Regions from separate parts of the Pseudoalteromonas sp. P1-7a genome, predicted to be linked through region 1. Evidence: predicted binding sites of a transcription regulator. Region 1 holds the regulator's gene; the other holds the start of a gene.
The links. The regulator MetJ, encoded in region 1, represses methionine synthesis genes. The targets are predictions, from matches to a motif close to TAGACGTCTAGACGTCTA.
Positions count from the first base shown of each region.

Region 1 (16,588 bases):
CAGATAAATGCCTTGCATTATCGAGCACCCATAAACAGGCCTCGCACGGCTGTTGTTCTAGCAGTTGGTAAAAGTTTTCACTTAACGATAAATCGTGGTCAATCAGCGGAGAGTTAAAGCTTTGCTCTAATATATCACTCATCAGTGATACATCATTTACACTGGCACTTACTTGTACAAATGCTTTATTAAAACTGTTGTATTTGTCGGTGATGAAGGTTTCGAGCATATAACTTTTGCCAAGGCCTGAGGTGCCTAGCAATACAATTAAGTTTTGCCCATATTCAAATTGCAGCGCGATTCTATCCACCAACGCCGCACGGCTTGGTAAAATTTGCGCCTGCATTATTGCTCGATTAACGCTCTAACGTGGTCATCTGATACGTCATCTACTAATGCGCATTGACCAAATTCTGTCGGTAAAATAAAACGGATAGTGCCCTTTTTATTTTTTTTGTCTTTGCGCATATGCATCAAAAACTGCTCAGCAGTCATTTCTGCTGGGATCTCAGTAGGCAAATTATAAAGCTTGAGTAGCGTTACAATTCTATCTACCTCATCTTGCGACAAATCACCGCGTGTATGGGCTAATTTAGCAGCCAGTACCATTCCGGTCGCAACAGCCTCACCATGCAGCCATACGCCATACCCCATTTGCGCTTCAATTGCGTGAGCAAAGGTATGCCCTAAATTGAGTAACGCACGAAGGCCATTTTCTTTTTCATCTTGTGCAACAATAAGCGCTTTAATTTCACAACATCTATAAATGATATGCTGCAAACTGGCTTCGTCTAATTGCTGTAGCTTTTCTGCATTTTGCTCAATAAAAGCAAAGAGCTCGGTATCGTAAATCAGACCATACTTGATAACTTCGGCCATGCCCGCTGCAAATTCACGCGCCGGTAATGTATGAAGTGATTCAGTATCAATAAAAACAGCTTGCGGCTGATAAAATGCCCCAATCATATTTTTACCCAGTGGGTGGTTTACAGCTGTTTTCCCCCCAACAGAGGAGTCAACTTGTGATAGTACCGTGGTAGGAATTTGAATAAACGGTACACCGCGTTGATAGCATGCAGCTACAAAGCCTGTTAAATCGCCAATAACACCGCCACCTAATGCTATTAAGCAGGTATCTCGACCGCAATTATTTTGCAATAAAAAAGCAGAAATTTTCTCAAACCATTCAAGTGATTTGTATTGCTCACCATCTGGAATGACAAAAGAAAGAGGGTCTAGCTCAGCTAACGAATCTAGCAGTCCTTGCAAATATAAAGGGGCAACTGTGTCGTTAGTGATAATGATAGGCCGACAATCACCAATGTGGTGAACAAGGCGGCCATTATCTTGAAGTGCAGATTGACCAATAAAAATAGGATAACTTCGCTCGTCCAAATTAACAGTTAATTCAAGCATGCTTTGTTATTTCCTTTATTATTGGTTTTTAAAAATCTAATTTCTCGATGATTTGGTTAGCAACAACTTTAGCGCTTTGCTCATCGGTGCGTACAACAAAATCAGCAACTTCTTTGTATAGTGGCTCGCGTTCTTCTGCTAAGCGCTCTAGTACATTACGAGGTGCTTCTTCAGTTTGCAGTAATGGGCGACGCTTGTCGCGTTGCGTGCGTGCAACTTGCTTTTCTATAGGTGTCTCTAGGTATACAACGATACCGCGAGCCGAAAGCTTGTTTCGAACTTCTTTACTCATTACTGACCCACCACCGGTTGCAAGTACAATACCTTGCATTTCGGTTAAGTCGCCAATAACAGATTCTTCACGAAGTCTAAAGCCTTCTTCACCCTCAAGATCAAACACCCAGGCAATATCTGCACCGGTACGGCGTTCGATTTCTTGATCAGAATCGACAAATTCAAGGTGTAATTGGTCAGCGATGTGACGACCAATCGTGCTTTTGCCAGCCCCCATGGGGCCAACTAGAAATATATTACGTTTCTCAGCCATATCTTTTAGTACAAACGAACTCTAAAATTTGAAATAAAACCCCGCCTAACGACCTGGCCCCAAAATTAAGGAGGGGATTATCTCAGTAATTGGCCGGGTATTTCAAGTCTATTACAATAAAAAGCCATATAACGAGCAATTATTATCAATAAACACTCGTTGGCGAACATAAAACCACTAAATTTTAGTCTATTTGTATTTTCGGTGTCACGAAAATAAGTAATTCACGTTTCTCATTAAACTCGCTGGTGCTCTTAAATAAGCGTCCAACATAGGGAATATCACCAAGTACAGGTACTTTATTTGTGGTATTAATTATTTGCTGCTGAAAAATACCACCCAGCACAACGGTTTGGCCGTTATCAACCAGCACTTGTGTTTCAATTTGTTGAGTGTCTATCGACACCGCTTCACCTGTTCCGGTTTGGACCGTTTCGCCACGAGTATCTTGTGTAATAACTAAGTCTAAAATAACTTTGTTGTCAGGCGTTATATGCGGTGTAACCTCAAGGCTCAATACCGCTTTTTTAAAGCTTACAGTAGTAGCACCACTTGAGGCTGATTCGGTATAGGGGATTTCAGTACCTTGCTCAATACGTGCTTTTTGCTGATTAGCCGCAGTAATGCGCGGGCTCGCAATAATCTCACCTTTATTTTCTTCCTCTAAAGCGCTTAGCTCTAGATCAATTAAGGTGCCATTCGCCAACTTTGCTATGTGTAAACCAATACTCGCCGCAGGGTTAGTAATAGGTAGGTTTACATTAAGACGGTCTGATAAGTCAGGAATAGTACCATTTGAGATAGACTCTGCACCTTCAAGCGAGCCTGAAATACCATCACTATCTTGTTGGTCGCTAAATCCCCAACGTACACCTAAATCTTCTGTGACGTTATCGCGTACCGTTACCATACGTGATTCAATAACAACTTGTTGCACTGGGATATCAAGTGTTTCAATCATACGACGGATACTTTCAATACTCTTCGCTGTATCTTTAATAAGTAAGGTATTGGTACGCTGGTCGACCGATACACTGCCACGAGCAGAAATGATACTGTTCGTGTCGGTTTTAAGTAAATCCGCAAAGTCTTCAGCTTTAGCATAGTTTAAACGAATATACTCACTGTAAAGCGGCTCTAAATCTTCGACCTTTTGTTTAGCTAGTAAATCTTTCGCTTCACGGGCGGCTAGCTCTTCAGCTGGCGCCACCATCAATATAGAGCCATCCATGCGCTTATCAAGGCCTTTAATACGCAGCACAACATCTAAAGCCTGATCCCATGGAACGCCATCTAAACGAAGCGTGATGTTGCCGGTTACTGAGTCACTCGTTACTAAGTTAAACTCGTTATAGCCCGCTATTATTTGCAGTACAGCTCTAACCGAAATATCTTGGAAGTTTAAGGTCATTGGACGACCTTGGTATTCTTTGCCCCCATCTAAATAAGCATTTTGCGTTTCATCTTTTTCAATCGTTAACGTTAAAATGTTATCTATTTGCTGGTAGGTAAAGGTAAAAGCAGCATTAGGCTCAATAACCACACGACTTAGGCTATCTTCTTTAAAGGTTTCAATGGTACTTACAACAGTGCCAAAATCTAATACATCTAGTTCATACAGTAAGTCGTCTAAAATATCTGTATGATGAAACTCTGCAATTATTTTTCCACCGCTTTCATGTACTTCTATTGCAGCTTGCGTGTCTTGCAAAAATACTAAAACTTTTGCTTCACCTTTTTCACCACGGCGAAAATCAATAGATTGAATCCGGTTAATATAAGCGCTTGAGGCATCATAACCATTGCTGCTTTCATCAGAAGCTTGTTCAGTAAGTGGGTTATCCGATACGCGCAACGACACTAAGTTATTATTAACTTGAGTTTCGTATATTTTTAAACGTTCCAAATTTACCGTAACTTTTAAGCCTTGCTCTGTCTGTACGCTGCTAACACTATTAATACCTGCGTGATCGACCGGTACATTTTCAAGGCCCTGCTCTAATTCAACACCATCAAACAGCATCTCTATACGCGCTGGTGTATTATGTACCTGAATTTTAGGTTGTTGTGTTAGCTCTTCGTCGAATACAAGTTGTAACTCGGTCTCGCCTTTAAGCAATGGGTTATAGCGTACATCATAAAGTAATGGCGCTGCACTAGCTGTTTTTGCAACAAAAAGAGCCAATATGACAAAAAACATCGTTTGAAAACGATGATGCCAAAGTACATCCTTATGCATGTGTGTTTCACCTTTTTTATTATTAATTTGCGCCATTATTTGCCGCCTCTAACATTTCCAATTTAGTCAGCCGCTCTTTCCAACAACCCGACCCATCAGGGATTAATTCAACTAATTCTACATAATCACTACTTACAGATTTAACCTTACCGTCGTATGTCCCTAAGTAGTTATTTACCGTTACCCTATGCAGCGTCTCATCTGCTGCGGTGATCAATGCCCACATTTGTCCGTTAGAGCCTAACGTCCCTTTCATAGATAGGTTATCGAGCGGGTATTTTTCTAGCGGCTCTCTCACTCTATCAGGGTCAGGGTGTAAACAATTTTTAATTTGCGTCAGTTTATTTTGAATAATTTCAGGCTGTGGTGCTACAAAAGGGCTTCGCAATTGCGATGCGTTATATTCAAAATGTTCAAACTGAGTTAATTCAGGTATTTCTTCAACTTTAGCCGTGGTACTGGCTTTAACTTGGTCAATAAACTCTTTTTGCTCAGACGTATCGTCATTACAACCTGCTAAAAATAAAATAGACAGCGATAATAAAGGGACTAATCTCACTTTTTAACCCCTTCTTCATAACGATATGTTTTTGCTACTACACTGAATGTTAGTTGCTTTTCCCCAGATGATACAATCGAAAAGTCATGTAAACTAACAATTCGTGGTAATTGGGCTACTTTTCCAACAAATTCACCGAACTCATGGTAAGTACCTATTACTTCAATTTTTATAGGGAGCTCTGTGTAAAACTCTTTTTCGACTTCCGGTAACCAACCTATTTTTAAAAATGTTAAACCGCTAGTAGTCCCTACATAAGATAAATCATCAAGTAGACCCGGTGTTTCATTTGATGTGGGTAGTCGCTTTAACAATTGAGAAAACTTATCTTCCATATCAACCATCTGCTGACGGTATATATCAAGTTTACTTGCTACAGCATATTTAGTTCTATAAGTGCTACGTAATTCCACTTCTTTTGCTACAGCACTGTGGTAGCTGTCTATTTCGTCAGATACCAATAAGCTGTAGCTAAAAAATAACACTAAACCGGCGACAAATAAGCAACTAATTGCTTTTACTGCAACAGGCCACTCACCAATATTGTCGAGCTCAATTTCATTCCAATCTATTTCATTTAGAGCTTTTAAATCAAGGTTCATCACTTACCTCACCAATTTCATCAAATGGTTTTACATAAAACTCCATATTAAAATCACTGAGTAACCGTGATGTCTGATCGCCCGCTACAATACCTTGCATGGTGGGTCTTTCTAATAAGTATGAGCCTTGCACCTGACGCAGCATCGTAGATAAGCGATTGTTTGATTCACTTCGACCAAGTACATGTATTTGGTTACCACGACGCTCAAGCTTAGTGAGATATACCCCTTGAGGAACAATTTTCGCCACCTCATCCATAATTTGAGTGCCTAAATTACGACTGCTTTGCAACTCTTCGATTAATCGCATACGTTGTTGTAAATTTTCTTTTCGTTTATCAAGATCTCGAATTTCACTAATTTTTTTATCAAGCATGCTTATTTCTGAACTGAGATAGTTATTTTTTAAGTTTTGGCCATCTTTTAAACCAGCATAAAAAGAACTAAGCAGGTACATACATGCAAAGCAACCAATTACTACCGCAACTATAATTGTGATGAACTTCTTTTTAGACTCTTCACGTTGCAACTCGCGCCAAGGCAGTAAATTTATATGTGGCATGATGAAAAGCTCCTTAATGCCAAACCAGTAGCAATTGCAAACTGTGTTCTATTTCGCTGCATAATATTTCGATCTACTTTTGGTGAAATTTCCATATTTGCAAACGGTTCAGCTACAACAGCATGAATACCCAGCTCTTCTATTAACAAACGATCGAGCCCTTCGATCATCGATGTGCCACCGGTTAGTACAATATAATCAACTTGATCTTTACCTGTGGTTGTTAAAAACATTTGTACCGCACGCCGCACTTGCTGCAATAATGATGTTTGAAACGGTGCAAGTACTTCAAAGGTATAGTTAGGGGGTAAATCACCTGTTGTTTTACCTATCTCAGCCTCATCAAAGCCCTTGTTGTAGTATGACACGATACTATTGGTGTATTGGTCACCACCAAACACTTGGTCGCGGGTGTAAATTGTTTCACCGGCTTGCACCACACTTACCAACATCAACACCGCGCCAATATCTACCACTGCAACACACTTATTAAAGGCGTCACTTGGAAGTTGCTGATAATACACATCCATCGCTCGGCTCAATGCATAGCTTTCAACATCAACCACTTTAGCGGTTAAGTTGGCAGCTTCAAGTGCACCTACACGCGCCTCAACGCTCTCGGTACGCGCAGCAGAGAGTAGTACATTCATTTTACTGGGATCGGCTTCATTAGTAGAAAGCTTTTCGAAATCTAAGCTCACTTCGTCGAGGGGATATGGGATTAAGCTGTCAGCCTCAATTTCAATTTGTGACTCTAATTCAGCGTCACTTAATGAAACATCCATAAAAATTACTTTAGTGATAACGGTTTGTCCTGATACAGCGACTGCCGCAGATTTTAGCGATTTTGGTAGTTTTCTTTTTAATTTTGTAATCACATTACCAATTGCTTCAATATCTTGAATTGAGCGCTCGCTCATCGCGCCTTTAGGCATAGGTTCAATTGCAAGTGCTTCTAGTCGAAATCCCGTTTCAATTTCACTTAAAAGCACTGCTTTGATAGAGTGCGATCCGATATCAATTCCGACCATCGCAGCTGATGGCTTTTGAAATAGTTGACTTAGCATGTTTGCAACTTGACCTTTGTTTTAATAATAAACAAGTTATAATTTTTTTAGTAAAAAATATTATTCATTTTTTAATCAATATATACTAGCAGTCTAAACTCGCAATTGGGAGTCCATTTAGGGAAATATAAGTGATTTTATTAAAACGAACATTACAATTTTTTATCATTTGCACGTTAATTGGTCTGATCACTTTAATCAGCCTTTATTATTACGTTAAACCTGATATCCCCAGTGTGCAAGTTTTAAAAGACGTGCAATTACAAACCCCTATGCAGGTCTTTACAAAAGATGGACTGTTAATCAATCAATTTGGTGAAAAACGCCGCATCCCTGTCACCATAGACGAAATTCCGCAACCTTTAATTGATGCCTTTTTAGCAACAGAAGATAACCGTTTCTATGACCATATAGGCATTGATCCCATAGGTATTGTTCGATCCGCTATTGTCTTAATTTCAACAGGTGAAAAAAAACAAGGCGCGAGTACAATCACCATGCAGCTCGCTCGTAACTTTTTCTTAACACGAGAAAAGGCATATATTCGTAAAGTTAAAGAGATTTTTATAGCGCTACATATTGAAAGTGTATTAACAAAAGACGAAATTCTTGAGCTTTACCTTAATAAAATAGAACTAGGTAATCGTGCATTTGGTATTGGTGCAGCTGCTCAAGTTTATTACGGTAAAGAGCTAAAAGACCTCACTCTTGCACAAATGGCAATGATTGCAGGTTTACCTAAAGCGCCCTCTGCGCTTAACCCTATTCGTAACCCCATAAGAGCTAAAGCACGTCGTAATGTAGTGCTTGGTCGCTTACTTACAGAAAACTATATAACACAACAACAATACAACGAAGCAACCAGCCAACCTATCACCGCGTATTTTCACGGAGCCGAGATAGACCTGTACGCGCCTTACATCTCTGAAATGGTTCGTGCAGAGATGGTTAAGCGTTACGGTGTAGATAAAGCATATAATTCTGGTTTTAAAATATTTACCTCTGTAGAGTCTAAAGTACAAAAGGCTGCGCAAACGGCTTTAGTAAATAATTTACATAACTACGATATGCGCCATGGCTTTCGTGGGCCTGTAGACGTGCTATGGGACCCAGAAACACAACCAGCCTTAGGTGAGCAACAAATCCTAGAAAAGCTAAAACCAGTTAAAGAAATTGCTGATTTGCACGCTGCGGTGGTATTAAACGTATCTGAAAAAACCGCTGACGTTATTTTAAAAAATGGCCAATACACCACACTTAATTGGGATAATTTAAAATGGGCGCGCAAATATATTACTCGCTACCGTCAAAGTTTTGCTCCTAAAGCCGCTACTGACATTCTTACCCCAGGCATGCAAATATGGCTGCGTAAAAATAACGACGACAGTTACCTGCTAAGCCAAATACCTGAAGCGGCCAGTGCACTTGTTTCACTCGACCCACAAGATGGTCGTATTAAAGCCATAGTGGGCGGTTACAGTTTTGAACAAAGCCAATACAATCGAGCGGTACAAGCTAAACGTCAAGTTGGCTCTAATATCAAACCCTTTATTTATTCTGCTGCGCTTGAAAATGGCTATACATTGGCCTCTATTTTAAACGATGCGCCAATAAACCAATGGGATAAAAGTTTAGGTGTAGCGTGGCGGCCAAAAAACAGCCCTGCGGTTTATAATGGCCCTATACGTATTCGCCGTGCACTAGCACAATCTAAAAATGTTATTTCTGTGCGTTTGCTGCGCGGTGTAGGGCTGCAGCGCACGGCCGATCACTTACTTAAGTTTGGCTTTAAAGATGAGGACATTAACCGCAGTGAATCCTTAGCATTAGGGAGTGCATCAATCACGCCATTAGAGCTTGCTCGCGGCATGAGCACATTTGCTAATGGTGGCCACTTAATTGAACCTTACTTTATATCTGAAATTCAAGATGCCTATGGTAATGTACTATTTAAAGCATCCCCTGCTCTTGCTTGCGATGAAGACGAGCTATTACCCGTCTCTCAAGCAACGGATAGCTTTGCCAACAATAACCTAGATACCGATACAGCAGATGAGCAAGCCATACAACCACGTTGTGCACCGCGTGTTATATCAAAGCAAAATGCTTTTTTAATTGCTGAGGCAATGCACAGCGCTGTATGGGGTGGCGGTAGTTGGACACATAAAACAGGCTGGAGCGGGACTGGTTGGCGTGCGCAAGCATTAGATAGGCGCGATCTATCGGGTAAAACAGGCACAACGAATGACTCTGTTGATACTTGGTTTAGCGGCTTTAACCGCAATGTAGCAACGTCTGTATGGGTGGGTTTTGACAACCCAGGAAACTCGTTAGGACGCTCAACCTATAATAACAACCTAGATAGTAGCCAGATCTCTGGTGCTGAATCAGGTGCTAAAACGGCACAACCAGCTTGGATTGATTTTATGAAAGTGGCCCTTGAGGGCACACCAGAAGCGCCAATAGAGCCCCCTGAAGGACTCGTTTCAATTCGTATCGATTTAAAAACAGGTTTGTTAAGTCATAAAAACGACTACACCAGTCGCTTTGAATATTTTGAAAAAGGCACAGCCCCAACAAAATATGTACTGTCTCAGCCAACTGATATTTTTGAAGAAGATACAAAAACAGAAGAAGAGTTATTCTAAAAATCAAAAATGGCAGCTTATACCAATCCACATAATTAAGTGATCTATTTTGAGGATGGATAAACGTGTTGATAGCAAGGCAAAAAATTCGCTATTTAGTTGTTCTAAATGAGAACTTTTTTAACGCAGATAGCGACACGTTTAGCCCCTGAAAATGATTAAGTGTTATTGCGGATTGGTATAGCACACGCTGCCGTTTTACTATTAATATTTGGCCCCGCTATTTTAGGTTTTTAACTAACCAAAATAAATCAGAGTGCACTCCCGCGGCGGTCACTTCTTTGCCTGCCCCAGGGCCTTGTATTACTAAGGCGTTTTCGTTATACCACTGGCTATTAATAACAAAGATATTATCGCCAGGTGTTAAGTTAGCTAAGGCATCCCCTTTAGGCGCGTAAGTTATACCTACCTTCGCCGTTACTTTTCCCGGCTCTAATGCCAATAAGCCTGTATACCTAAGTACAGCATTTTGCGTATTTGCCGCATCGCCATGGTGCTTAATAAAGGCATTTAACTTATCTTTATTCGCTAAAAAATCATCCCATGAGCCTTGGGCTAACTCATCAGGCATCAATGCTTGTAAGCTTATATCATCTAAATCTAATTCAATGCCAAGCTCGCGCGCAAGTATCAGTAATTTACGTTGCATATCGCGACCTGATAAATCCTCGCGCGGATCAGGCTCTGTAAAGCCCATTTTTTGCGCTTCAAGAACAAGATCAGAAAATGCCACACTGCCATCGTACTTACTGCACAACCACGAGAGTGTGCCCGAGAAAACACCTTCAATCCGCGTAATTTTATCGCCACTATTTTGTAAATCGGCCAATGCAAAGTTAATTGGTAGCCCAGCCCCTACACTGGTGTTATAGCGCCAATGCAAGTTACGCTCGCTAATACTTTGGCGCAGCGCGTTATACCAATTTGTTGCAGCCGTGCCCGCGTACTTGTTAGCACTTATTAAATGACAGTCTCGCTCTACAAAGTCGGTGTATAATTGGCTAAATTGCTCGCTTGCCGTTATATCAACAACAACTTTGTGCTCGTAATCAAGTTCGTTTAATGCACTTAATAAATCCGTCTGCTCATAAGCAACGGCATTATGCTGCCATTGTTTTTTCCATTGCCCAAGCGTAATACCCGAGGCATTAAATAGCATATGTTGCGAGCGAATTAACCCAACTAGCTTAATACTATAATCGCCCGACAAACGCTTAAATTGAGCTTCTAGCTGGCTTAAAAATTCATCGCCTACATTACCTAAACCAGCCACAACTAGGGCAATCTCTTGGCCTTTATTAATTAATTTTTCGTGCAATAAACTAAGTACATCGCTTTCTATTAACTGATCAGTTAACAGCAATGTATAGCCTGTATCTTGATGAATAAAACGAGGGTGAATACTTTGCTGATTTAAAACCTCAGCCGCTAATGTACTTAGGGTGTAAACATCTTGCGTAGGTGCAACAACCGCGCAGCCATTTAAATTAGACTCGCTTATGTTTGCTCGCCCAGCAAAATAACTCACTACTTGATGCGTTGCTCCCGCGGGCACAACTAAGTATGTATCGCCGTTGTGTATAAAATGATGAAGGCTGTGTTGAATAAGTTGGCTAACATGCGCCACTTCACCCGCGTTAATACCTTCTACAAGTAGTAAATCAACGTTTTGTAATGTAGTAATGAAACGTTTTTGCTTAGCTTTGCCTTGTTTTACAATATTGGTAGGGGCAGTTTGCACATCAAAACTGCTACGCACAGCCAGTTTAATATTACTATGTTTTAAAGGCGAAAGCGTTTTTGCATGTAACACAGGGTTACCCAACCGAGCTAATAGGTTAGCTTGTTCACGGCACACCTTGTTGTACTTAATCGCCTTTTCAACTTTACGGGGATCTGCACTAAACACGCCAGGTGTATCAGTCCAAATACATACATTGTGTGCGTCGCAATAATTGGCTAATAAAGTGGCGCTGTAGTCACTGCCATTACGCCCAAGCGTAACTGTTTCGCCATCAGCACTTGCTGCGATAAACCCTGTTACTACATTAATTTTATTTTCATCAATAACTTGGCTGCATTGCTGCTTGTTTTGCGCATGCAAAAGCTCCCCGCTTGTTACACTAAACAGCGCTCTAGCATCATGAGCACACGCTTGAATGTTTAATTGCGTTAAATAGGCCGCCAATAACCGCGCAGACCACAGTTCGCCATGCGCCAGTAGCGCCGCCTCTTGCAACTGCTGCTCATTGGCTTGCTCTGCCACATCACTTAGCTCTTGCGCTAACACAGCTAAAGCTGCGTGTTTAGCATCGGCTTTTAATAACGCTTCAATTAATGCTGTTTGGTGGTTACTCAATTGCAGTAAAATATCAGCAACGGCTTGCTTATCTTGTTGTTGATAACTTTGCCACAGCGAAACCAAGGTATCAGTGGTTTTACCCGCAGCAGATACAACCACGCAGTCGCCTGGCTGTGTGTGAGCAATAATAATTTTTGCCACGCTCTGATAGCGCTCGCTCGAACTTAAGCTCGAACCACCAAATTTATGTACACTATTTACCATACTCAATCACCACAAAGCTGGATGGGCAGCCTGCTGCTTTACATCACCATTGGCATTGCCTGCGGCTTTACCAACGCGCCCTACATTTTTATTTTGTCCAGGTTTAACTAAGTTAAAAACACGCTCAAAATCAGCTAATAGATCTTCTACATCTTCAATACCGACCGAAATACGAATTAACGTATCGCCCACTCCCGCTTCTAGACGCGCTTTTGGCTCCATACCTGCGTGAGTCATGGTCGCAGGGTGACAAATTAAACTCTCAACCCCACCTAGCGATTCAGCTAAGCTAAACTCTTTAAGGCTTGTTAAAAACGCCGCAGCATCATCCACATCCCCCTTAATATCAAAGCTAACCATGCCACCAAAGCCAAGTTGTTGGGCTTTAGCAAGCGTATGTTGAGGGTGCGATTCAAGGCCAGGGTAGTAAACTTGGCTAACATACTCAGAGCTTTCAAGGTATTTAGCAATCGCCAGAGCATTTTCTTGGTGCTGCCTTAAGCGCACATTTAAAGTACGTAAACCACGTAACGTTAAATAGCTATCAAATGGAGCGCCGGTAATGCCAATGTTATTGGCCCACCAAGCAAGCTCATCACCAAGCTCTTGTGTTGCAGCAACAACTGCACCGCCTACAACATCAGAATGGCCGTTGATATATTTAGTGGTTGAGTGCACCACAATATCTACGCCAAACTTAATTGGGTTTTGTAATGCCGGTGATAAAAAGGTGTTATCGGCAGCCACTAATGCACCGCACTGTTTTGCTATATCCGTCACGGCTTTAATATCCGTTAGGCGCAGCACAGGGTTACTGGGTGTTTCTATCCAAATTAATTTAGGTTTGATGGTTAAAATTTGTTCTAGGCTTTCTGGTTTAGTTAAATCAAGTACTTTAAGTTTAAGCAAGCCGCGCTTTTCTAACGACGTAAATAAACGGTAGCTGCCGCCATAACAATCGTGAGGGATAACCAAGGTATCATCGTTATTTAATAACTGTGTGGCTAAATGCACAGCAGCCATGCCCGTAGCAGTAATAATGCCCCGCGCGCCACCTTCAAGCTCTGCTAGCGTTTCTGCTAAAATATCGCGATTAGGATTGCCACTGCGCCCATAGTCATATGCGCGCTTAGTATCAAAATCGGCAAACGAATACGTCGTCGATAAATAAATTGGCGGTACAACGGCGCCATGATGTTTATCGGCATCAACCCCATTTCGTACAGCAATGGTTGCTTTGTTTTTTTCGCTCATATTCGTCACCTGATTAATTTGGATGTTTAGACGTCTAAAAGAGTAAGTTATCCATTATAATAAGTCAAAGATTTTAAAGCTCTAGATGGCTAAAAATAATATACGTGTAAAGCCCTCATAAATCTTTATTTGCCGTTACAACCAGCTTATTAAGATAGATTGCTATCTATTATTTGACTATCTTTTTTAAAACGATAGAATTTCACGCATATTTACACGCTTTTTACGCCGTGTGAGAAATTAATAATCTGAGGCAACGATACATCTTATGGCTAAATGGAATGGTGAGTATATTCACCCATACGCAGAACACGGGAAAAAATCAGAGCAAGTTAAAAAGATCACCGTTTCGATCCCGCTAAATGTATTAAAAGTATTAACTGATGAGCGTACACGTCGTCAAATAAACAACCTGCGTCATGCAACAAATAGCGAGTTACTATGCGAAGCGTTTTTGCATGCTTTTACAGGCCAACCATTACCTAATGATGATGACCTACGTAAAGACAACGCAGAAAAAGTACCTGAAGAAGTTAAAAAAATAATGCAAGAAATGGGTTTAGAAGTGCCTATTTTAGACGAAGAATAAAACGTCTTTTTAAACAAAAAAACCTCAGCATGCTGAGGTTTTTTTGTTTAAGCGCTATATATTATGCCATGTAATTTTCAGGTAAGTCGATTTGTGCCACGCCCGATTCAACAGCCGCAATCGCAACCGCCTTGGCTATACGTGGTAATAAACGCGGGTCCATCGGCTTAGGAATAATGTAATCTGCACCAAATTCGAGCTTTTCTACACCCGCTGCTTTTAATACTTGCTCAGGCACTGGCTCTTTAGCAATACTACGAATAGCTTCAACAGCAGCTATTTTCATTTCATCGTTAATTGCGCTTGCACGCACATCTAAAGCACCACGGAAAATAAACGGGAAACATAAAACATTATTAACCTGGTTAGGGAAATCAGAACGCCCTGTGGCCATAATTAAGTCTTTACGTGCACTGTGCGCAAGCTCAGGTGCAATTTCAGGATCTGGGTTTGAACATGCAAATACCACTGGCTTATCGGCCATTAACTTTAGGTCTTCAGGTGCTAGCAAATTAGGGCCCGATACACCTACAAACACATCTGCATCAGCAATTACATCTTGCAGCGTGCGCTTATCTGTATTGTTAGCAAAAAGCTGCTTGTATTCATTTAAGTCATCGCGGCGGGTATGAATAACCCCTTTTCGGTCTAGCATATAAATATGTTCGCGCAGTGCTCCACACTTAATTAACAGCTCCATACACGCAACTGCTGCAGCACCGGCACCTAAGCATACAATAATGGCATCTTCTATTGATTTGCCTTGCACTTCTAATGCGTTAAGCATTCCTGCTGCAGTTACAATAGCGGTACCATGTTGGTCATCATGAAAAACCGGAATACTGCAGCGTTCAATAAGCGCTTTTTCAATTTCAAAACACTCTGGCGCTTTAATATCTTCTAAGTTAATACCACCAAACGTGTCGGCAATGTTGGCCACTGTATTTATAAAATCTTCGGTGGTGCGATGCTTAACTTCAATATCAATAGAATCAAGGCCGGCAAAACGCTTAAATAAGAGCGCCTTACCTTCCATAACAGGCTTAGAGGCTAGTGGCCCTAAATTACCTAAACCTAAAATTGCCGTACCATTACTGATAACTGCAACCATATTACCTTTACCGGTGTATTTATACGCATTGGCTGGATCTGCTGCAATTTCTCGCACAGGCTCTGCTACACCAGGGCTATAGGCTAATGCTAAATCTTGCACCGTTTCAGCTGGTTTTGTTAGCTCAATGCTAATTTTGCCTGGAACGGGGTGAGAATGGTAATGTAATGCTTGTTCACGAAAATCTGACATAACGCGATGGTATCCTGCAATTTAAGTTAAGTGAGAGGGAGTATGGGGCTAAGATACTCTTATTAATTTTAAATTCCAAGCAATATCAGGTCTATCCTGTTATATGCTATATCCGTTAATTTTAAGTGATTTATCAGCAACTTCGCTAAAAGTTATCAACATTAAAAAATAAAAATTCATTTAAAAAGTGCTTTTTGAGGTTCATTTTACCTAAACAATATTTTTAGTATTTTGCATGATATTAGTCTATCAAACTGCACCATTATGGCGCGTTAATCACTGTTAAAAACAAATATCGCCACGATTAGCGCTTTTAGCAACTTGGTTAAAAATTAACGTATAAAAAATATAGAGAAGAATTGTCTGTTTGTCTGCAAAGCTTTATGCATATTCAGAATAAGAACAGGAAATAGTTATGCAGTGGGAATATGGTAATAATTGGTAGTTTTCTACCCAAAAAGGTGAATTTTAGACACAAAAAAAGCATCCGAAGATGCTTTTTTTACTAAACAGCAATAATTATTTTTTGCTGCTAAGTGCACCGAAGCGCTTGTTGAAGCGATCAACACGGCCGCCAGTGTCTAAAATCTTTTGCTTACCAGTGTAAAACGGGTGACACGCTGAACATACGTCTAGGTGAATGTCTTTACAAAGAGTAGAACGAGTTTCGAATTTGTTTCCGCATGAACATGTTGCAGAAATTACTTCGTACTTAGGGTGAATACCTTCTTTCATAGGAACCTCTAGTTAAGGCCGCATCGCTCTCCAAACCCGAAGTCTGGCACCATACGTCGTTAAAACAAATTTATAGGCCGCGGATTTTATCCAACTAGCCTGCCCCGCACAAGCTTTAATTACGCTTTTTGTCAAAAAAGTAACCAACTAGCCTTAGAGCGACTATTTGAGTATAGGTTTTTAGCCTTATTTTTAGTACATTAAGCTATTACCCTTTATCACATGAGTTGTTATGCGCTTTGTTGAAGTTGCTATAAAAGTTCCGTTACCACGCACCTTTGATTATAAAATAGATGAACAACTTATCTCGCCCTCAGCGACAATTATGCCAGGGATGCGTGTTTTGGTGCCTTTTGGGAATCAAAAGAAAGTAGCTGTTGTTCTTGCACTTAAAACGCATACCGATGTACCCGAGAACAAAATTAAAGCGATTAGTGAAGTTATTGACCAAACCCCCATTTTATCATCGCAGCATTTAGAACTGCTTAGCTTTACCGCCCG
Region 1 is NZ_LKDU01000007.1:59,287-75,874, forward strand. It holds gene AN389_RS06965 (AAA family ATPase) at 1-346, opposite strand, end outside; gene aroB (3-dehydroquinate synthase) at 346-1,416, opposite strand; gene aroK (shikimate kinase AroK) at 1,445-1,963, opposite strand; gene AN389_RS06980 (type IV pilus secretin PilQ) at 2,148-4,238, opposite strand; gene AN389_RS06985 (pilus assembly protein PilP) at 4,225-4,761, opposite strand; gene AN389_RS06990 (type 4a pilus biogenesis protein PilO) at 4,758-5,363, opposite strand; gene AN389_RS06995 (PilN domain-containing protein) at 5,353-5,925, opposite strand; gene AN389_RS07000 (pilus assembly protein PilM) at 5,913-6,992, opposite strand; gene AN389_RS07005 (penicillin-binding protein 1A) at 7,124-9,640, shown strand; gene metL (bifunctional aspartate kinase/homoserine dehydrogenase II) at 9,861-12,206, opposite strand; gene metB (cystathionine gamma-synthase) at 12,213-13,460, opposite strand; gene metJ (met regulon transcriptional regulator MetJ) at 13,729-14,049, shown strand; gene AN389_RS07025 (malic enzyme-like NAD(P)-binding protein) at 14,111-15,352, opposite strand; gene rpmE (50S ribosomal protein L31) at 15,872-16,087, opposite strand; gene priA (primosomal protein N') at 16,320-16,588, shown strand, end outside.

Region 2 (16,588 bases), on a different contig from region 1:
CATGACGGTGATAGCGATTGCCGGGCTTATTATCGCCGGGCTTATTACTAAATATAAAAAGTGGGGCGTGCTTTGGCACGACTGGATCACCTCTGTTGATCATAAACGCTTAGGCGTAATGTACATCTTTTTAGCATTAATAATGCTGTTTCGTGGTTTTTCTGATGCCATTATGATGCGTGCGCAGTTAGCACTTGCTACCAGTGGTGCGCCAGGTTATTTACCTCCTGAGCATTACGACCAAATATTTACAGCGCACGGCGTTATCATGATCATATTTATGGCTATGCCATTTATGATTGGCCTAATGAACATTGTATTGCCACTGCAAATTGGTGCTCGCGATGTTGCTTTTCCATTTTTAAATAATTTAAGTTTTTGGTTTACAGCCAGCGGCGCCATTTTAATTAACTTGTCGCTTGTATTTGGTGAGTTTGCAAAAACAGGTTGGGTGGCGTATCCGCCGCTTTCGGAGCTGACCTTTAGCCCTGGGGTGGGGGTCGATTATTATATATGGGCCTTGCAAATATCCGGACTCGGTACGCTTTTAACGGCAGTAAACTTTTTAGTTACTGTGTTTAAAATGCGTGCCCCAGGTATGACCCTAATGAAAATGCCAATTTTTACATGGGCATGTACATGGGCAAATATCTTAATTGCAGCCTCTTTCCCTATTTTAACTGCTGTGCTGGGCATGCTAACGCTTGACCGTTACCTTGATTTTCATTTTTTTACCAATGCAGCGGGCGGCAACGCCATGATGTACATCAACCTGTTTTGGGCGTGGGGTCACCCTGAGGTTTATATTTTAGTACTGCCTGCGTTTGGCATTTTTTCTGAAATTATCTCAACCTTTGCCGGTAAACGTTTATTTGGTTACAAATCGATGGTGTATGCCAGCGGTGCAATCTCTATTTTAGGTTTTATTGTTTGGCTACACCACTTTTTCACCATGGGGTCGAGTGCAAACGTTAATGCGTTCTTTGGGGTAATGACCATGGTTATTGCCGTCCCTACTGGCGTTAAGTTATTCAACTGGTTGTTTACCATTTACCGCGGCCGTTTACGCATCAGCGTTCCGGTGCTTTGGACATTAGGCTTTATGGTTACCTTTACAGTAGGCGGTATGACCGGCGTACTATTGGCTATTCCGGGTGCCGATTACGTGTTGCATAACAGTTTATTCTTAATTGCGCATTTCCATAACACAATTATTGGTGGCGCTGTATTTGGCTACCTTGCAGGTTTTGTATTCTGGTTCCCTAAAGCAATGGGCTTTAAGCTTAGCGAAAAATGGGGTAAAGCGTCTTTTTGGTGTTGGATAGTTGGTTTCTTCGTGGCGTTCATGCCGTTGTATGTACTTGGTTTCTTAGGTATGACTCGTCGCTTAAACCACACTAATAACCCAGATTGGAACATATGGTTATACATTGCAGCAGGCGGTGCTGTCATTATTATGTTTGGTATTATTTTCCAAGCCGTGCAGTTATTCGTTAGCTTTAGAGACCGCGAAGCACTTGACGATACAACAGGCGATCCATGGAACGCACATACCCTTGAGTGGGCAACCAGCTCACCACCGCAAGTATACAACTTTGCCACTATTCCACACGTTGATGATATTGATGCCTGGACCGACATGAAAGAAAAAGGCCAAGCGTATAAAACAAAAGCAAGCTACAGCCCAATTCATATGCCTAAAAATACCTCAGCGGGTGTATTTATGGCAGCAAGTTTAACAGCATTTTGTTTTGCCATGATTTGGCACATCTGGTGGTTAGCCGCTGTAGGTTTTGTTGGCGCAATTGCCTTATTTATTAAGCGTTGTTACACCAGCGATGTTGATTACTATATACAACCTGATGAAATTGCACGTATTGAAGCTGCGTATAATTCTAGTGGAAATAAGGAGCTAAGCGCGTGAGTACACTATCTGCGAATGTAGAAACTGCCCATTTAGACTCAGTCTCGCACGATGATCATGCACATGAGCATCACGATACCTCTGGCGATACAATTTTTGGCTTTTGGTTATACCTAATGACCGATTGCCTATTGTTTGCCTCGTTTTTTGCCACTTACGCCGTGCTGTTTATGAACACAGCCGGTGGTGTATCAGGTAAAGACATTTTTGAACTCGACTTTGTCGCTGTAGAAACAGCGGCGCTACTCATTAGTAGTATTACCTTTGGCTTTGCCATGATTGCCGCACAAGGGCAAAAAAAGGCACTCACACTCACCTGGTTGTTTATCACCTTTTGTTTAGGCGCTGTGTTTATAGGCATGGAAATTTACGAATTTCATCACTTAATTGTGCACGGTAATGGTCCACAGCAAAGTGCCTTTTTAACCTCATTCTTCTCGTTAGTAGGCTTACATGGTTTACACGTAACAGCGGGTCTAATTTGGATGAGTATTATGATGATAGAAGTGGCTAAACGTGGTTTAGGTAAACCAACCGTAACGCGTTTAAGCTGCCTAAGCCTATTTTGGCACTTCTTAGACATTGTTTGGATTTGTGTATTTACCGTTGTTTATTTAATGGGAGCAATGTAATGAGCCACAGCGAAGCGCACGCGTTAAAGCAAATGCAAAACGAGCACCATGATGAGTCTCATGGCAGCGTTAAAACGTACTTAATAGGCTTTGTGCTATCAATAATTTTGACCGCCATACCGTTTTACATGGTAATGGAAGGCGACTTTTCAAAAGTAACAACGCTTTGGAGCATTGTGACTTTAGCGATTGTACAAATTTGGGTGCACTTAAAATACTTTTTACACCTTAATTTTACGACAGAAGATGGCCGTGCAAGTACCTTTTCATTTTTATTCAGCGCCCTAATTATCGTCATGGTTGTTGGGTTATCGGTTTGGATAATTTACGAATCTAACGCAATGATGATGTACTAGGAGTTAAAGATGTTTCGTCGTTATTTATCAGTGACTAAGCCGGGCATTATTATGGGTAACCTTATTAGCGTGGCAGGCGGTTTTTTACTTGCCTCGCGCGGAGATATAGACCCATGGTTAATGGTTGTTACGCTTATTGGCTTGTCACTTGTGGTTGCATCGGGCTGTGCTATCAACAATGTAATTGATAGAGACATAGATGTAGCCATGGCACGTACGCGTACGCGGGTGACAGTAACAGGCGAAATGTCGGCCTTTGCTGCACTGAGTCACGGTGTTTTGTTGGGGGTTGTAGGTTTTGGGTTACTCATTGCTTACACCACACAAGCCGCGGTATTTTTTGCAGCGTTTGGCTATGTCATTTATGTTGGGGTTTATAGCCTTTACATGAAACGCAACTCTGTTTATGGCACGTTTGTAGGCAGTCTTTCAGGCGCTGTGCCTCCTGTGGTAGGTTACTGCGCTGTAACAGGGCAGTTCGATATGGGCGCGTTAATATTATTGGTTATGTTTAGCTTGTGGCAAATGCCGCACTCATATGCCATTGCTATTTTTCGCTTTAAAGATTACCAAGCCGCAGGTATCCCCGTATTACCCGTAGCGCAAGGTATTGATAAAGCGAAGCGCCATATTGTACTTTATATTGCTGTGTACGCTTTAGTTGTCATGCTATTACCAATAAGTGGCTACACCGGCGCTGCCTTTATGGCCGTGGCGTGTATTACCAGCTTTTGGTGGTTACTTATGGCACTGCGTGGCTATCGCCGTAATATTAATTTAACGAGCTGGGCACGCCAAGTGTTTGCTTTTTCTATTATAAATATTACAGCACTCAGTATAGCCATGGCCGTTGACTACCACAGTGCAGCGCCACAACTGCTTACACTAATATAATTTTAAAACTTTACATTTCCAAAGTTAATCCAAAGGCTCGAAAGGGCCTTTTTTTATGCCTAAAATAGCTGGGCAATAGAGTGTTTATGAGCTTGCTTTAGGTTTTCTTTTATTTGGGCTCTAATTTCTGCTGATTTATTTTGGCTTAGCTTAAAGTTTCCACTCCAATGAGTGGGAGTAAACTCTATAAAACTTAATTGTTGGTACATTGCTTGGCGACTGCGTATAGGCATATCATTAATATTCCACATGGGCTTAAAGGTTTGCTCAAAATGGGTTGTTAGTTGATTCATTATTTTTTCTTTCTCAATGTCACTTTTAATAATCACTACCTTTGCAGTTATTTGCACCGATGCGTAAAGCCAGCTCGGCAGTGTTTTATTATTGCTATAAGAGGGAGATAGGTAACAATTGTCACCATTAAAAAGTAATTTTACAGAGTGTTTATCACAATGCGTCAGAGGGTTATTTTTTGCTACGTGAGCCATAAATATATTCTGTGAGGGCTCATATAATACAGGTACTTGGCATACAGTATTTAAGTCACTTTGCGAGTTGGGCATTAAAATACTCGCTAGCGGAAATTGCCTAACCAATGCCTTTAAGCGTTTTATATCATTTTCCTGAAAATGCATCGGTGGGTACATTAAAGCCTCTCTTCTAGTTGTGATTTTACATCCGGCCACTGCTCATCAACTATGCTAAATTTTGCTGTGTTTCTATAGCTACCATCACTAAGCTTTCTATCTTTATAAGCGAGCCCTTCAAAGTGAGCACCTAAACGAATAATTGCGTTACGTGATTTTTGATTTTTTTCATGGGTATTAAATGTAATTCTCACTAAATTAAGCTCATCAAACGCGTATTTAAGCAGTAAATATTTAGCGTGTGTATTTATGTAAGTTCGCTGCCAGTCATTGCTTATAAAAGTGTGGCCAATTTCAGCACTCAAATTGAATTTATCCAATTTAAATAATCGTGTTGTACCCACTACCTGCTGAGTATCTTTGTCGATAATGGCAAACACAATTTGTTCGTTTTTATTAAATTGCGCCTGGGTTAAAAACCACTCCTTTAAAATATCATGACTTTTAGTGTAGTTAATAAGTACCCATTGCCACACAATAGGGTGCTGGCCCGCTTTATATAACCCATTTAAGTGTTTATGGCTTAATGGCTCAAGAATAACCTTGTTTGTTTTGTGCGTTTGCAGAGTAAACATTGCTGGCTCCATTTTTTGCTATTAAAGAGCAATAAATGTACGCTTATTTGGCATAGTAAAAACAACCAGAATATAACTTTTACCTATACCAGATTAAAGGGAATATATGCAGCCGCTAAGTATTGAATTTAATGAGCAACGCAAAGCAAAATATTTGCAATTAGCGCAAGCACTTCGCAGTGCAATTATTAAAGGCGACATAGCGGTGGGCACAAAGCTCAGCTCAGCCAGAGAAATGGCAAAAATTTATCAGTTAAACCGCCATACAATAATGAATGCTTTACAGTTATTGGTAGCTGAAGGGTGGTTGGAATCTAATGAGCGCAGCGGGTATAACGTAACACAAACCTTACCAATTCAAAGCAGTGTTAACACAAAGCAAGTACCTGTTGTTGACCCTAAACCTTACAAATTTACCAAAAAGTTAGCAGAGCCCGCGCCTGCTATGAATTTAAATGAATTTAAATATAACTTTGCAGGTGGACTCCCTGATCTTAATTGCTTCCCATATAAAGAATTTAAACGTTCTTTAAGTTATGTATTTAATCATGTAGATACCAGTAAGTTTCATTATGGCGATATAAACGGGGCGAGCGAGTTAAAGCACCAAGTAAGTAGTCATTTATACAAAGCACGTAATCTTAAAGTTAATGACTTACTGATATGTAACGGCTCTCAGGAGGCATTATTTTTAATCTCAAAAGCTTTTATAAGTAAAGGTGACTTTGTTGCGGTTGAGACGTTAGGGTATCCACCAGCGCGTAAAGCTTTTGCGGCATGTGGCGCACAAATAGTAGATATAAAACAAGATGAATTTGGCTTATGTATTGATGATTTGAAAACACAATTTAGTCGCTTCTCAATTAAAATGTTGTACTTAACACCGCTGCATCAGTACCCGACAACTGTTACTTTATCGCCTACACGGCGTATGCAAATTTATCAGTTATGTTACCAACATGGGGTAATGATTATAGAGGATGACTATGACCATGAGTTTCACTATCAATGCCACCCGTTACAACCTATGGCAGCAGATGACCCAGCAGGTATAGTGATTTATCTCTCTACGTTTTCTAAAATTATGTTTTCGGCAGCCCGTATAGGCTACATATGTGCTGCACCTGCAGTACTTGAGCAATTAAGTGCATGGAAGCAACTCATGAATCATAAAAACGATGTGGTAATGCAATTAGCGGTAGCACACTTTATGAAAGAAGGCGCATTTGAGCGTCATTTAAAACGTATGACAAAGCTTTATAAACAGCGATATGAAGCAATGGATAACTCATTAAGAGCACTGCAGGCTAAAGGATTACCTCTTGAGTTTAAAAAGCCCGATGGTGGGATGGCAATGTGGATTAACTTAAACATAGATACGGCTAATATTAAAAAGTACCTACACAAACACAGTATTTATTTGCAAACAGAAGCAGAGTTTTATTTTTGCGATTCTTATAGAAGCTTAAAACCTAAACACTTTAGTTACTTGCGCCTAGGATTTGCGGGGCAGTCGGAGGAAGCCATGCAAAAGGGATTAGATATCATTGCTGAGTATGCTTATTAAGCTATTTTTTTAAACTTTCTGCTTCGTAAAACAAAGGTTTTAGGGTGCCGCAGTTTATAAATTTATACGTTAACTCATTCTGGCCAGGAAGGAGAGTTGAGGTTCTAAATTTTTGCATACAGGCATTTACCAAATCCACAAAAATTAGGTGGTTAAAACTAGGTGCTTGGCTAATTTTATGAATATAAATACGCTCAGTGCCGCCTAGGTCTATCATGTCGTATTCTTGCCAGGGGCTGGCTTTAGCTAAATCTTTTAACTGGCGAGAATACAGCTGTTTATTCATTTCTATTGTTCGGTTTGTGTAAATTAGGCTACCTGCATTTTTGTAATTGCCTTCGTACACATTGGCGATAATGGTTATTGCTTCACCGCGCATTAAGCGTTGAATATTAAACGGTTTAGGCTTTAGGGTTATTAGCTCTGCGTTGCGAACAACATCTAAAAAAGCAACATCAGGGTTTTTAATCCTATACACTACTTGTATATCGTACGGTAATTTATAACTGGGTAAATTAAACGCATAAATTCCTGAACCTTTATTTACCAGTGCTATTGCATGCTCAGCATTGTATTTGGGGTTGAGTGGTGGCAATTCTGCTGCCTCTTCCTCAGCAAAAGCGTATCCGCTTATAGTAATGATCAACAAAGTAAGAAGTAAACGCATAATAATCTCAATTAATTTATGAGCTTAAAGTGTAGTATAAAGTGCGCTAAGCTGGTGATTTATTGTTAGGGCAAGTAAGTTTATTTATTAAGATGTATTTATGCACTTAGTTGTTCACTTCGTGTAATAAAGTCCTAGCATATACGTGTAAGTTTTCGTCTTCAGGGTTTGAAGTGTTGGTTAAATAAATTACACGCCCAGCTTTATTAATAAATAAGGTAGTGGGTGTGCCTCTGATTCCTAATTGTTTTGCTATGGCATCGGCTTTAATAGCTGTTTTAAATGTATAGCCTCTATCAATTATTGCTATGGCGGGGCTGGCATCGTCGTCTTCTTTAAAGCTTACCGCAATGACCTTTAAGCCTTTGTGTTTTATTTTTTCAAGTGCTGGTTGCAGCTTTTTACAATATGGACACCACGTAGCCCAAAAATGTAAAACGTAAGGTTGGCCTAATAAATCGTGCGTTTGAACGGTTGAACCATCAGCCATGTTTAACGTTATTGCAGGCAATAGTGGTAATGAGTCATCATCAGCGAGTTGCTGTGCAGAGCTTATAAAGCTTAATAAAATCAGTGTAATGGCAGTAATTAGTTTTCTCATGGTTCGTTCTTATTATTTTTTTAATATTAATAAGAACGTGAATTAAGTTATTTCATTTCATTAAAAACCAGCGGCCTGCTCAATTACGATTGCATGGCGCTTTGCTAAACGCGTATGGTTTCTGTCGTAACCGCCGCCAATAACACTGGCAATAGCGGTGTTATGCTCAAGGCAGCGCTTAAACACTAAATGGTCACGCTGTTTAATGCCGTCCCAGCTTATATCTAGTTTACCTAAGCCATCGTCTTGCCAAATATCTACACCGGCATCGTATAGGACTAAATCGGGGTTGAGTTCTTTTAATAAAAACTGCAGGGTGTCATCCACAATGCCTAAGTATTCTGCGTCTTGCATATTATTAGCAAGGCCGATGTCTAAATCGCTGGGGGATTTTCTAAACGGGAAGTTTTTTTCGCAGTGTATAGAGCAGGTATACGCATACGGCTGATGCGCAAGCATTGCAGCTGTGCCATCGCCTTGGTGTACGTCTAAATCAAAAATGAGCACGTTGGTCACTTCATTGCTTTGTATTAATGTTTGCGCGGTAAAGGCTAAGTCGTTCACCATGCAAAAACCTGAGCCAAAATCAGTGTGTGCATGGTGTGTACCGCCAGCTAAATGACAGGCTAAGCCATGCTTTAATGCTAAGCGTGCAGTTTGCAGCGTGCCTTGGGGAGCGGTGAATGTACGATTCATTAATGGTTGCGACCAAGGTAGGCCAATGCGGCGCATGGCTTTTTCGTCTAGGCGGTTATGCCATAAATCGTGAATGTAGTTTTCACAGTGTACTAGTTCAAGTGGTTCGGGGCTGCCTAAAATAGGTGCAACTAAATTATCACCCGCAATGCCTAAACCTTTAACCTGCTCATACAAATGAGCAAATTTGCTCATTACAAATCGGTGCTTAGGGTCAAAGCTAAACGAGTAATTACTGTGATAGACCAAAGGTAAATGAGGGTTTAGGCGCATAACTGTATCAATAATAAAGTTTGCGCTATGGTAATAAACTTAACTAAAGCAGTCTATTGTGGGTCTTCAATTAATGAAGTAAGTTCTCGGTGAAGTAGTTTGTCATCAGCTAAATTAAGCTCTACCAATCGTTTTAAATAGGTAATACTGTTTATATCAATATGGTGGCATTTAAGGCCAACGTGCTTTTGCTCAATATGGCAAATAAGAACGTCCATTCTTATTTCTATATCGCTTTGTGGCAAAGTAAAGCGTAGTGTTGCGTCGCTGTCTTTTTTACCATTAAAAGCGTCACATTTTGTGATCAGCGCTCCGTGTAACGATACATCAAGCAACTTACATGGGTAAGTGCTCCCTGCAAATTCTAGCTGTGCAGAAGTTGAAAAAAGAATGCGCGAGAACTGACGACGATTTTCCATAAAACGAGTGCCTTTTTTGTAATATTTTAAACAAGCATAGCGGGAAATAGCGCATAGCGATAAAAAAAGGCATAAAAAAGCCCCGCATAAATGCAGGGCTTGTTGTATCAGTTAACACTTAACCAATTTTTTTGTACTTAATACGCTTAGGTTGCGCAGCTTCTGCACCTAAGGTCTTTTTAAGCCACTCTTCGTATTCAGTGTAGTTACCATCGAAAAAGTTAATTTGGCCTTCGTCGCGGTAATCTAAAATGTGTGTTGCAATACGGTCAAGGAACCAACGGTCATGCGATATACACATTACACAGCCTGGGAACTCTAAAATAGCGTTTTCAAGCGCGCGTAGTGTTTCAACATCAAGGTCATTGGTTGGCTCATCCAGTAGTACCACGTTACCGCCCGCTTTTAAAAGCTTAGCAAGGTGTAAACGGTTACGCTCACCACCCGATAAGTCTTTTACAAACTTTTGCTGGTCGTTACCTTTAAAGTTAAAGCGGCTAACGTATGCACGGCTTGGGAACTCAAAGTTACCAATTTTTAGCACATCTTGCCCGTCAGATATTTCTTGGAAAACAGTTTTGCTTTCGTCCATATTGCCACGGAACTGATCAACTGTTGCAAGCTCTACAGTTTCACCTACGCTGATGCTGCCGCTATCTGGCTGCTCTTCACCACTTAGCATTTTAAATAGGGTTGATTTACCCGCACCATTGGCACCAATAATGCCTACAATCGCGCCTTTTGGCATACTAAAGCTTAAATCGTCGATTAATACGCGATCGCCAAAGCTCTTACGTAAGTTATTCACTTCAAGCACTTGGTCGCCTAAACGCGGGCCTGGTGGAATAAATAGCTCGTTAGTTTCGTTACGCTTTTGGTAATCAGACTGCTGTAGCTCGCTAAACTGCGCCATACGTGCTTTAGACTTAGCTTGGCGGCCTTTAGGGTTTGAACGCACCCATTCAAGCTCTTGTGCAATTGATTTTTGACGTGCTTTTTCTGATTTTTGCTCTTGTTGTAAGCGCGCATCTTTTTGCTCAAGCCAAGAAGAGTAGTTACCTTCCCACGGAATACCTTCACCACGGTCAAGCTCTAATATCCAGCCAGCTACATTATCAAGGAAGTAACGGTCATGGGTTACTGCCACAACAGTGCCTTCGTAATCATGTAAGAAGCGCTCAAGCCATGCAACCGACTCAGCATCTAAGTGGTTAGTAGGCTCATCGAGAATAAGCATATCTGGCTTTTCAAGTAATAAACGACAAATAGCAACACGGCGGCGCTCACCGCCTGAAAGGTGCTCAATTTTAGCATCCCATTCTGGTAGACGCAGTGCATCAGCAGCGCGCTCTAAAACGTTATCGATGTTGTGGCCATCGTGCGCTTGAATAATCGCTTCAAGCTCGCCTTGCTCTTTTGCTAGGGCGTCAAAGTCAGCGCCGTCCATTGCGTACTCGTTGTACACTTCGTCAAGGCGGTTTAGGGCGTGTTTTACTTCACCTACAGCTTCTTCAACTATTTCGCGTACTGTTTTGCTTTCATCCAGTACTGGCTCTTGCGGTAAGTAACCAATTTTAGTGCCCGGTTGAGGGCGTGCCTCACCTTCAAAGTCTTGGTCAACACCGGCCATAATGCGAAGTAATGTAGATTTACCAGCACCGTTTAAACCTAGCACACCAATTTTAGCGCCAGGGAAAAAGTGCAGCGAAATATCTTTTAAAATTGTGCGCTTAGGTGGCACAACTTTAGATACTCGACTCATCGAGAAAATAAACTTATCAGGTAAAACCATGGAGGAAAGCCTTCAAATAATAATAAAAATTTCAATGTTGTATTGTAGTGGCTCACGGGTGAAACAGTCAACGAATGGCGGGTTTTAAAGCGCTAATGGCTGCAGGTTGATAAAGTATAAAATCATGAATAAATTTCATTTAGACATCTATACATCTAGAGGTTGATATTTTTGGCATTCTGTTCATAATGAGAGCGTATAAATTCTCGGTTTTTATGAGTAGGAGTAAAATATGCCAATCACAGTAAAAGACGAGCTACCGGCTATTGCCCGTTTGCGTGAAGAAAACGTGTTTGTAATGCCAAAAAGCCGTGCAAAAACGCAAGAAATTCGCCCAATGCGTTTGGCTATTTTAAATTTAATGCCTAATAAAGTAGAAACCGAAGTACAGTTTATTCGTTTGCTTGCTAATTCTCCTTTGCAAGTAAATGTAGAGCTATTACGCCTAGATACGCACCGCAGCAGTAGCAATTCAGAAGAGCACCTAGATACTTTTTACCGTTATTTTTCAGAAGTAAAAGACAATAACTACGATGCATTGATCGTTACCGGCGCACCACTCGCTCACCTTGAATACGACGATGTAGCCTACTGGGATGAGCTAAAAGTGATTATTGACTGGGCAGAGCAGCACGTTACATCTACGCTGTTTTCGTGCTGGGCGGCGCATGCAGCGTTGTATCACCGTTACAATTTAAAGCGTGATTTAAAAGAAGATAAACTCTGTGGCGTGTTTACCCACCAGTGTTACTTTGACCATGGTGCGCTTACGCGTGGATTCGACGATACCTTTTTAGTGCCGCACTCACGTTATGGCCACATAGATATAAATAAAATTAATGCCTGCGACGATATAGTCGTGCTGGCAGGCTCTGAAAAAGTAGGCGCTTACTTAATGAAAAATAAGTCGGGCAGCCAAGTGTTTATAACCGGCCACCCAGAATACGATGCCGACACACTAAAAGCAGAGTACGAGCGCGATTTACAAAAAAGCCCTAATGCGCCAAAACCCGAAAACTATTTTCCAGATAACGATGCAAGTAAAAAGCCCTCAAAAACGTGGCAAAGCCATGCCTTTTTGCTGTTTTCGAACTGGTTAAACTACTACGTGTACCAAACTACACCTTATGATATTAATTTAGTTAGCCAAGATGTGAGGACTAACAACTATGCCGAATAACGTGCCAAACAAAAATAAGCAAAGTGAATTAAGCGCTGCGCTAAAACAGCGTATTTTAATTTTAGATGGTGCAATGGGTACCATGATCCAAACTCACAAGCTTGAAGAAGAAGACTACCGAGGCGAGCGTTTTAAAGACTGGCACGTACTAATTAAAGGCAATAACGATTTATTAAGCCTTACAAAACCCGAGCTAATAACCGATATACACCGTAGCTTTTTAGCCGCCGGTGCAGATATTATTGAAACCAATACCTTTAACTCAACCACCATTTCGATGGAAGATTACGACATGGCCAGCATAAGTCGTGAGGTAAACCTAGAGTCGGCCAAGCTTGCGCGCGCTATATGTGACGAGTTCACAGCCCAAAACCCAAAAAAAACACGCTATGTAGCCGGTGTGTTAGGGCCAACCTCTAAAACCTGCTCTATCTCGCCAGATGTAAACGACCCAGGCTATCGTAATATTACCTTTGATAAGCTGGTTAATGCGTATGTTGAGTCTACTCTTGCATTAATGGAAGGCGGCGCTGATTTAATACTTATCGAAACCATATTCGACACCCTCAATGCTAAAGCAGCCTCATTCGCAGTAGAAGAAGCGTTTGAGCAAGCCGGGCGCACATTACCAGTGATGATCTCGGGCACCATTACCGATGCCTCAGGCCGTACGCTTTCAGGGCAAACAACCGAGGCATTTTATAACTCTATTCGCCATATTAAGCCTATTTCAATTGGCCTTAACTGCGCCCTAGGGCCAGATTTACTTCGCCAATACGTAGAAGAGCTTTCGCGCGTATGCGAAACCTTTACCTCAGTGCACCCAAATGCGGGTTTACCAAATGAGTTTGGTGAGTATGACCTAGAAGCAGAGGACATGGCCGCCGAGATTATCGATTGGGGTAAATCGGGCTTTATAAATATTGTGGGTGGGTGCTGTGGCACCACGCCTGCGCATATTCGCGCCTTTGCTAAAGGGCTTGAAGGCGTTAAACCTCGCCCTTTACCAGAGCTTGATGTTCGCATGCGTTTATCAGGCCTTGAAGCCTGTAACTTAAATTAAGGAGCCGACAATGACTCAACAAATTGCAGTATTTACCAATGTCGGCGAGCGTACTAACGTAACCGGTTCAGCCATGTTTAAACGCTTGATCATGGAAGAAGATTACGAGACAGCGCTTAACGTTGCTCGCGAACAAGTAGAAAACGGCGCCCAAATTATTGATATAAACATGGACGAAGCCATGTTGGACTCAAAAGCAGCCATGGTTAAGTTTTTAAACTTAATTGCCTCAGAGCCCGATATATCTAAAGTGCCTATTATGGTCGACTCCTCTAAATGGGATGTAATAGAGGCAGGCCTTAAATGTATTCAAGGCAAAGCTATTGTTAACTCAATATCGCTTAAAGAGGGTGAAGAGCCGTTTAAACGCCAAGCTAAAATTATTAAACGATTTGGCGCAGCCGCTGTTGTTATGGCGTTTGATACCGAAGGCCAAGCCGACACCGCAGATAGAAAGTACGAAATATGTGAGCGCAGCTACAAAATATTAGTCGATGAAATAGGTTTTCCGCCGGAGGATATTATATTCGACCCTAATATATTTGCTGTAGCCACCGGTATAGAAGAGCACGACAACTATGCCGTAGAATTTATTGAAGGCACACGCCGCATTAAGCAAAACTTACCTCACTGTAAAGTGTCGGGTGGGGTGTCAAATGTATCGTTCTCATTCAGAGGTAATAACCCCGTACGTGAAGCCATTCACTCGGTGTTTTTATACCACGCGATAAAAGCGGGTATGGATATGGGCATTGTAAACGCAGGGCAGCTTGCGGTTTACGACGACATCCCCGAGGAACTTCGTAAAGCCGTAGAAGATGTAATCCTTAATACCGACCCCGGTGCAGGTGAGCGACTTGTAGAAATAGCCCCTAAGTTTTCGGGTATGGCACAGGCCGAACGCGTAGAAGATTTAGAATGGCGCACATGGCCTGTTGAAAAACGCCTAGAGCACGCCCTTGTCAAAGGCATTACCACCTTTATAGATGAAGACACAGAAGAGTGCCGCGCAGCTGCCGATAAGCCTATTCACGTGATTGAAGGGCCACTCATGGATGGCATGAACGTGGTAGGGGATTTATTTGGTGCAGGTAAAATGTTTTTACCGCAGGTTGTTAAATCTGCCCGTGTAATGAAGCGCGCAGTGGCCTACTTAGACCCATTCATAGAAGCTGAAAAAGAAGAAGGCGCCACTAACGGTAAAGTCGTTATGGCCACCGTAAAAGGCGACGTGCACGACATTGGTAAAAACATTGTGGGCGTAGTACTGCAATGTAATAATTACGAAGTAATCGATTTAGGCGTAATGGTACCTGCCGAAAAAATATTGCAAACCGCGATTGACGAAAAAGCCGACATAATCGGCCTTTCGGGTTTAATTACCCCATCGCTTGATGAAATGGTACACGTAGCCAAAGAAATGACTCGTCGAGGCTTTGAGTTACCACTTATGATTGGCGGCGCTACGACCTCTAAAGCGCATACTGCAGTAAAAATAGAGCCACAGTACGACAAAGGCGTAGTGTACGTAAATAACGCCAGCCGGGCAGTGGGCGTAGTATCCAGCTTGTTATCAAACGATCTAAAACCCGCCTTTTTAGAAAAAACTAAAGCCGAGTACGAAAAAGTACGCGAGCAGCAAGCACGTAAAAAACCACGTTCTAAACCGGTTACCATACAGCGTGCCCGCGATAACGCCGCCAAGCTTGATTGGGATAATTACACGCCACCTGTGCCTAAAAAACTGGGGGTGACTGAGTTTAAAAATGTATCAATTGCCACGTTGCGTAAATACATAGATTGGACCCCGTACTTTATGACGTGGTCAATCGCTGGCAAATACCCGCGCATAATGGACGATGAAGTCGTTGGCGAGCAAGCACGTGGCTTATTTAAAGATGCTAACGACATGCTCGACGACCTTGAAAAGTCAGGTGCTTTGCAACCTTTAGGTGTTATTGGTTTATTCCCTGCAAACCGCGTGGGCGATGACATAGAAATTTACACCGACGAAACTCGCAAAGAGCTGTTAACCACCTCATGCCATTTACGTCAACAAACCGAAAAAACCGACTTTGCTAACTATTGTTTGGCCGACTACATTGCGCCAAAAGGCACACCTGATTACTTTGGTGCGTTTGCCGTAACGGGCGGTTTAGAAGAAGACGACTTAGCCGATGCGTTCGACGCCAAGCAAGACGACTACAATAAAATAATGGTAAAAGCGGTTGCCGACAGGCTCGCAGAAGCCTTTGCAGAATACCTGCACGAACAAGTACGCAAAGAGTATTGGGGTTACGCAGCCGATGAAAACTTAACTAACGATGAGCTAATCCGCGAAAACTACCAAGGTATTCGCCCAGCGCCAGGTTACCCAGCGTGCCCAGAACACACCGAGAAAAAGAAAATTTGGCAGCTGCTCGATACCGAAAAACGCATTGGCATGCAGCTAACTAGCTCCTACGCCATGTGGCCAGGGGCTGCTGTTTCGGGCTGGTATTTCTCACACCCAGAGGCAAAATACTACGCCGTAGCAGCTATTCAAAAGGATCAGGTAGAAGACTACGCCAAGCGAACTAATATGACGCTCGAAGAGGCAGAACGTTGGCTATCGCCTAATTTGGGGTATGAGCCAGAGTAAGAGCGAAGTGGTTGAATAGCGAAGCGGTCAGTTTTTAGCTGTCAGCTATCAGTAAAACAAAACGAGCCAAATTGGCTCGTTTTTTTGTAAGGGGTACTTAAAGTAGTAATAAAAGTCTGTTGGACTTTGCTGTAGTAGAGCAGTTAACATAATTAGATAGTTAAAAGGACTTTTCAATTTATGAATAAACAAATACCAGCACCTCTTATATCAATTCTAGCCGACGCAATCTCTTCTCTGGAGACTCATGTTACGATGGATTCTCTTTTTTTATATTCTAATGCTCCAGGCGAACCTCCTGAAGGTTCTAAATCTTCTAAAGCACAGACGTGGCTAAGAAGAATAAATAATGAAGCCGATAACCCGCTATCAATAGTCGCTAAATTAATTGAAAACTACATGGAGAACCCTGAATTTCAAAATGAATTTAGTGAGATAATGTTTCAAAAGGTTGAGAATACGGCCTATAAATATGTACAAAAGATAAAACAATGCCTCTCTAGTTATAACTTAGAATATAGAATAGGTGGTTTCATTCTGGAAGGTGCAAATGCTCCTTCTCAATCGCTATCAGCGTTAATAAAAAATAGAGATTTACCTGCAATTAATGCTGAGTTCGATCGCGCAATGGATAATATAACAAGTGATCCTCGAGAAGCAG
Region 2 is NZ_LKDU01000016.1:49,653-66,240, forward strand. It holds gene cyoB (cytochrome o ubiquinol oxidase subunit I) at 1-1,924, shown strand, start outside; gene cyoC (cytochrome o ubiquinol oxidase subunit III) at 1,921-2,556, shown strand; gene cyoD (cytochrome o ubiquinol oxidase subunit IV) at 2,556-2,912, shown strand; gene cyoE (heme o synthase) at 2,922-3,806, shown strand; gene AN389_RS11450 (FMN-binding negative transcriptional regulator) at 3,866-4,453, opposite strand; gene AN389_RS11455 (GNAT family N-acetyltransferase) at 4,453-5,028, opposite strand; gene AN389_RS11460 (PLP-dependent aminotransferase family protein) at 5,135-6,595, shown strand; gene AN389_RS11465 (hypothetical protein) at 6,597-7,262, opposite strand; gene AN389_RS11470 (TlpA disulfide reductase family protein) at 7,369-7,863, opposite strand; gene AN389_RS11475 (histone deacetylase) at 7,924-8,832, opposite strand; gene AN389_RS11480 (PilZ domain-containing protein) at 8,886-9,251, opposite strand; gene ettA (energy-dependent translational throttle protein EttA) at 9,370-11,043, opposite strand; gene metA (homoserine O-succinyltransferase) at 11,276-12,223, shown strand; gene AN389_RS11495 (homocysteine S-methyltransferase family protein) at 12,213-13,286, shown strand; gene metH (methionine synthase) at 13,297-15,927, shown strand; gene AN389_RS11505 (abortive infection family protein) at 16,108-16,588, shown strand, end outside.
Region 2: a site for MetJ is predicted at 11,184-11,201, ahead of metA (homoserine O-succinyltransferase). Genes of this name have one in related genera too.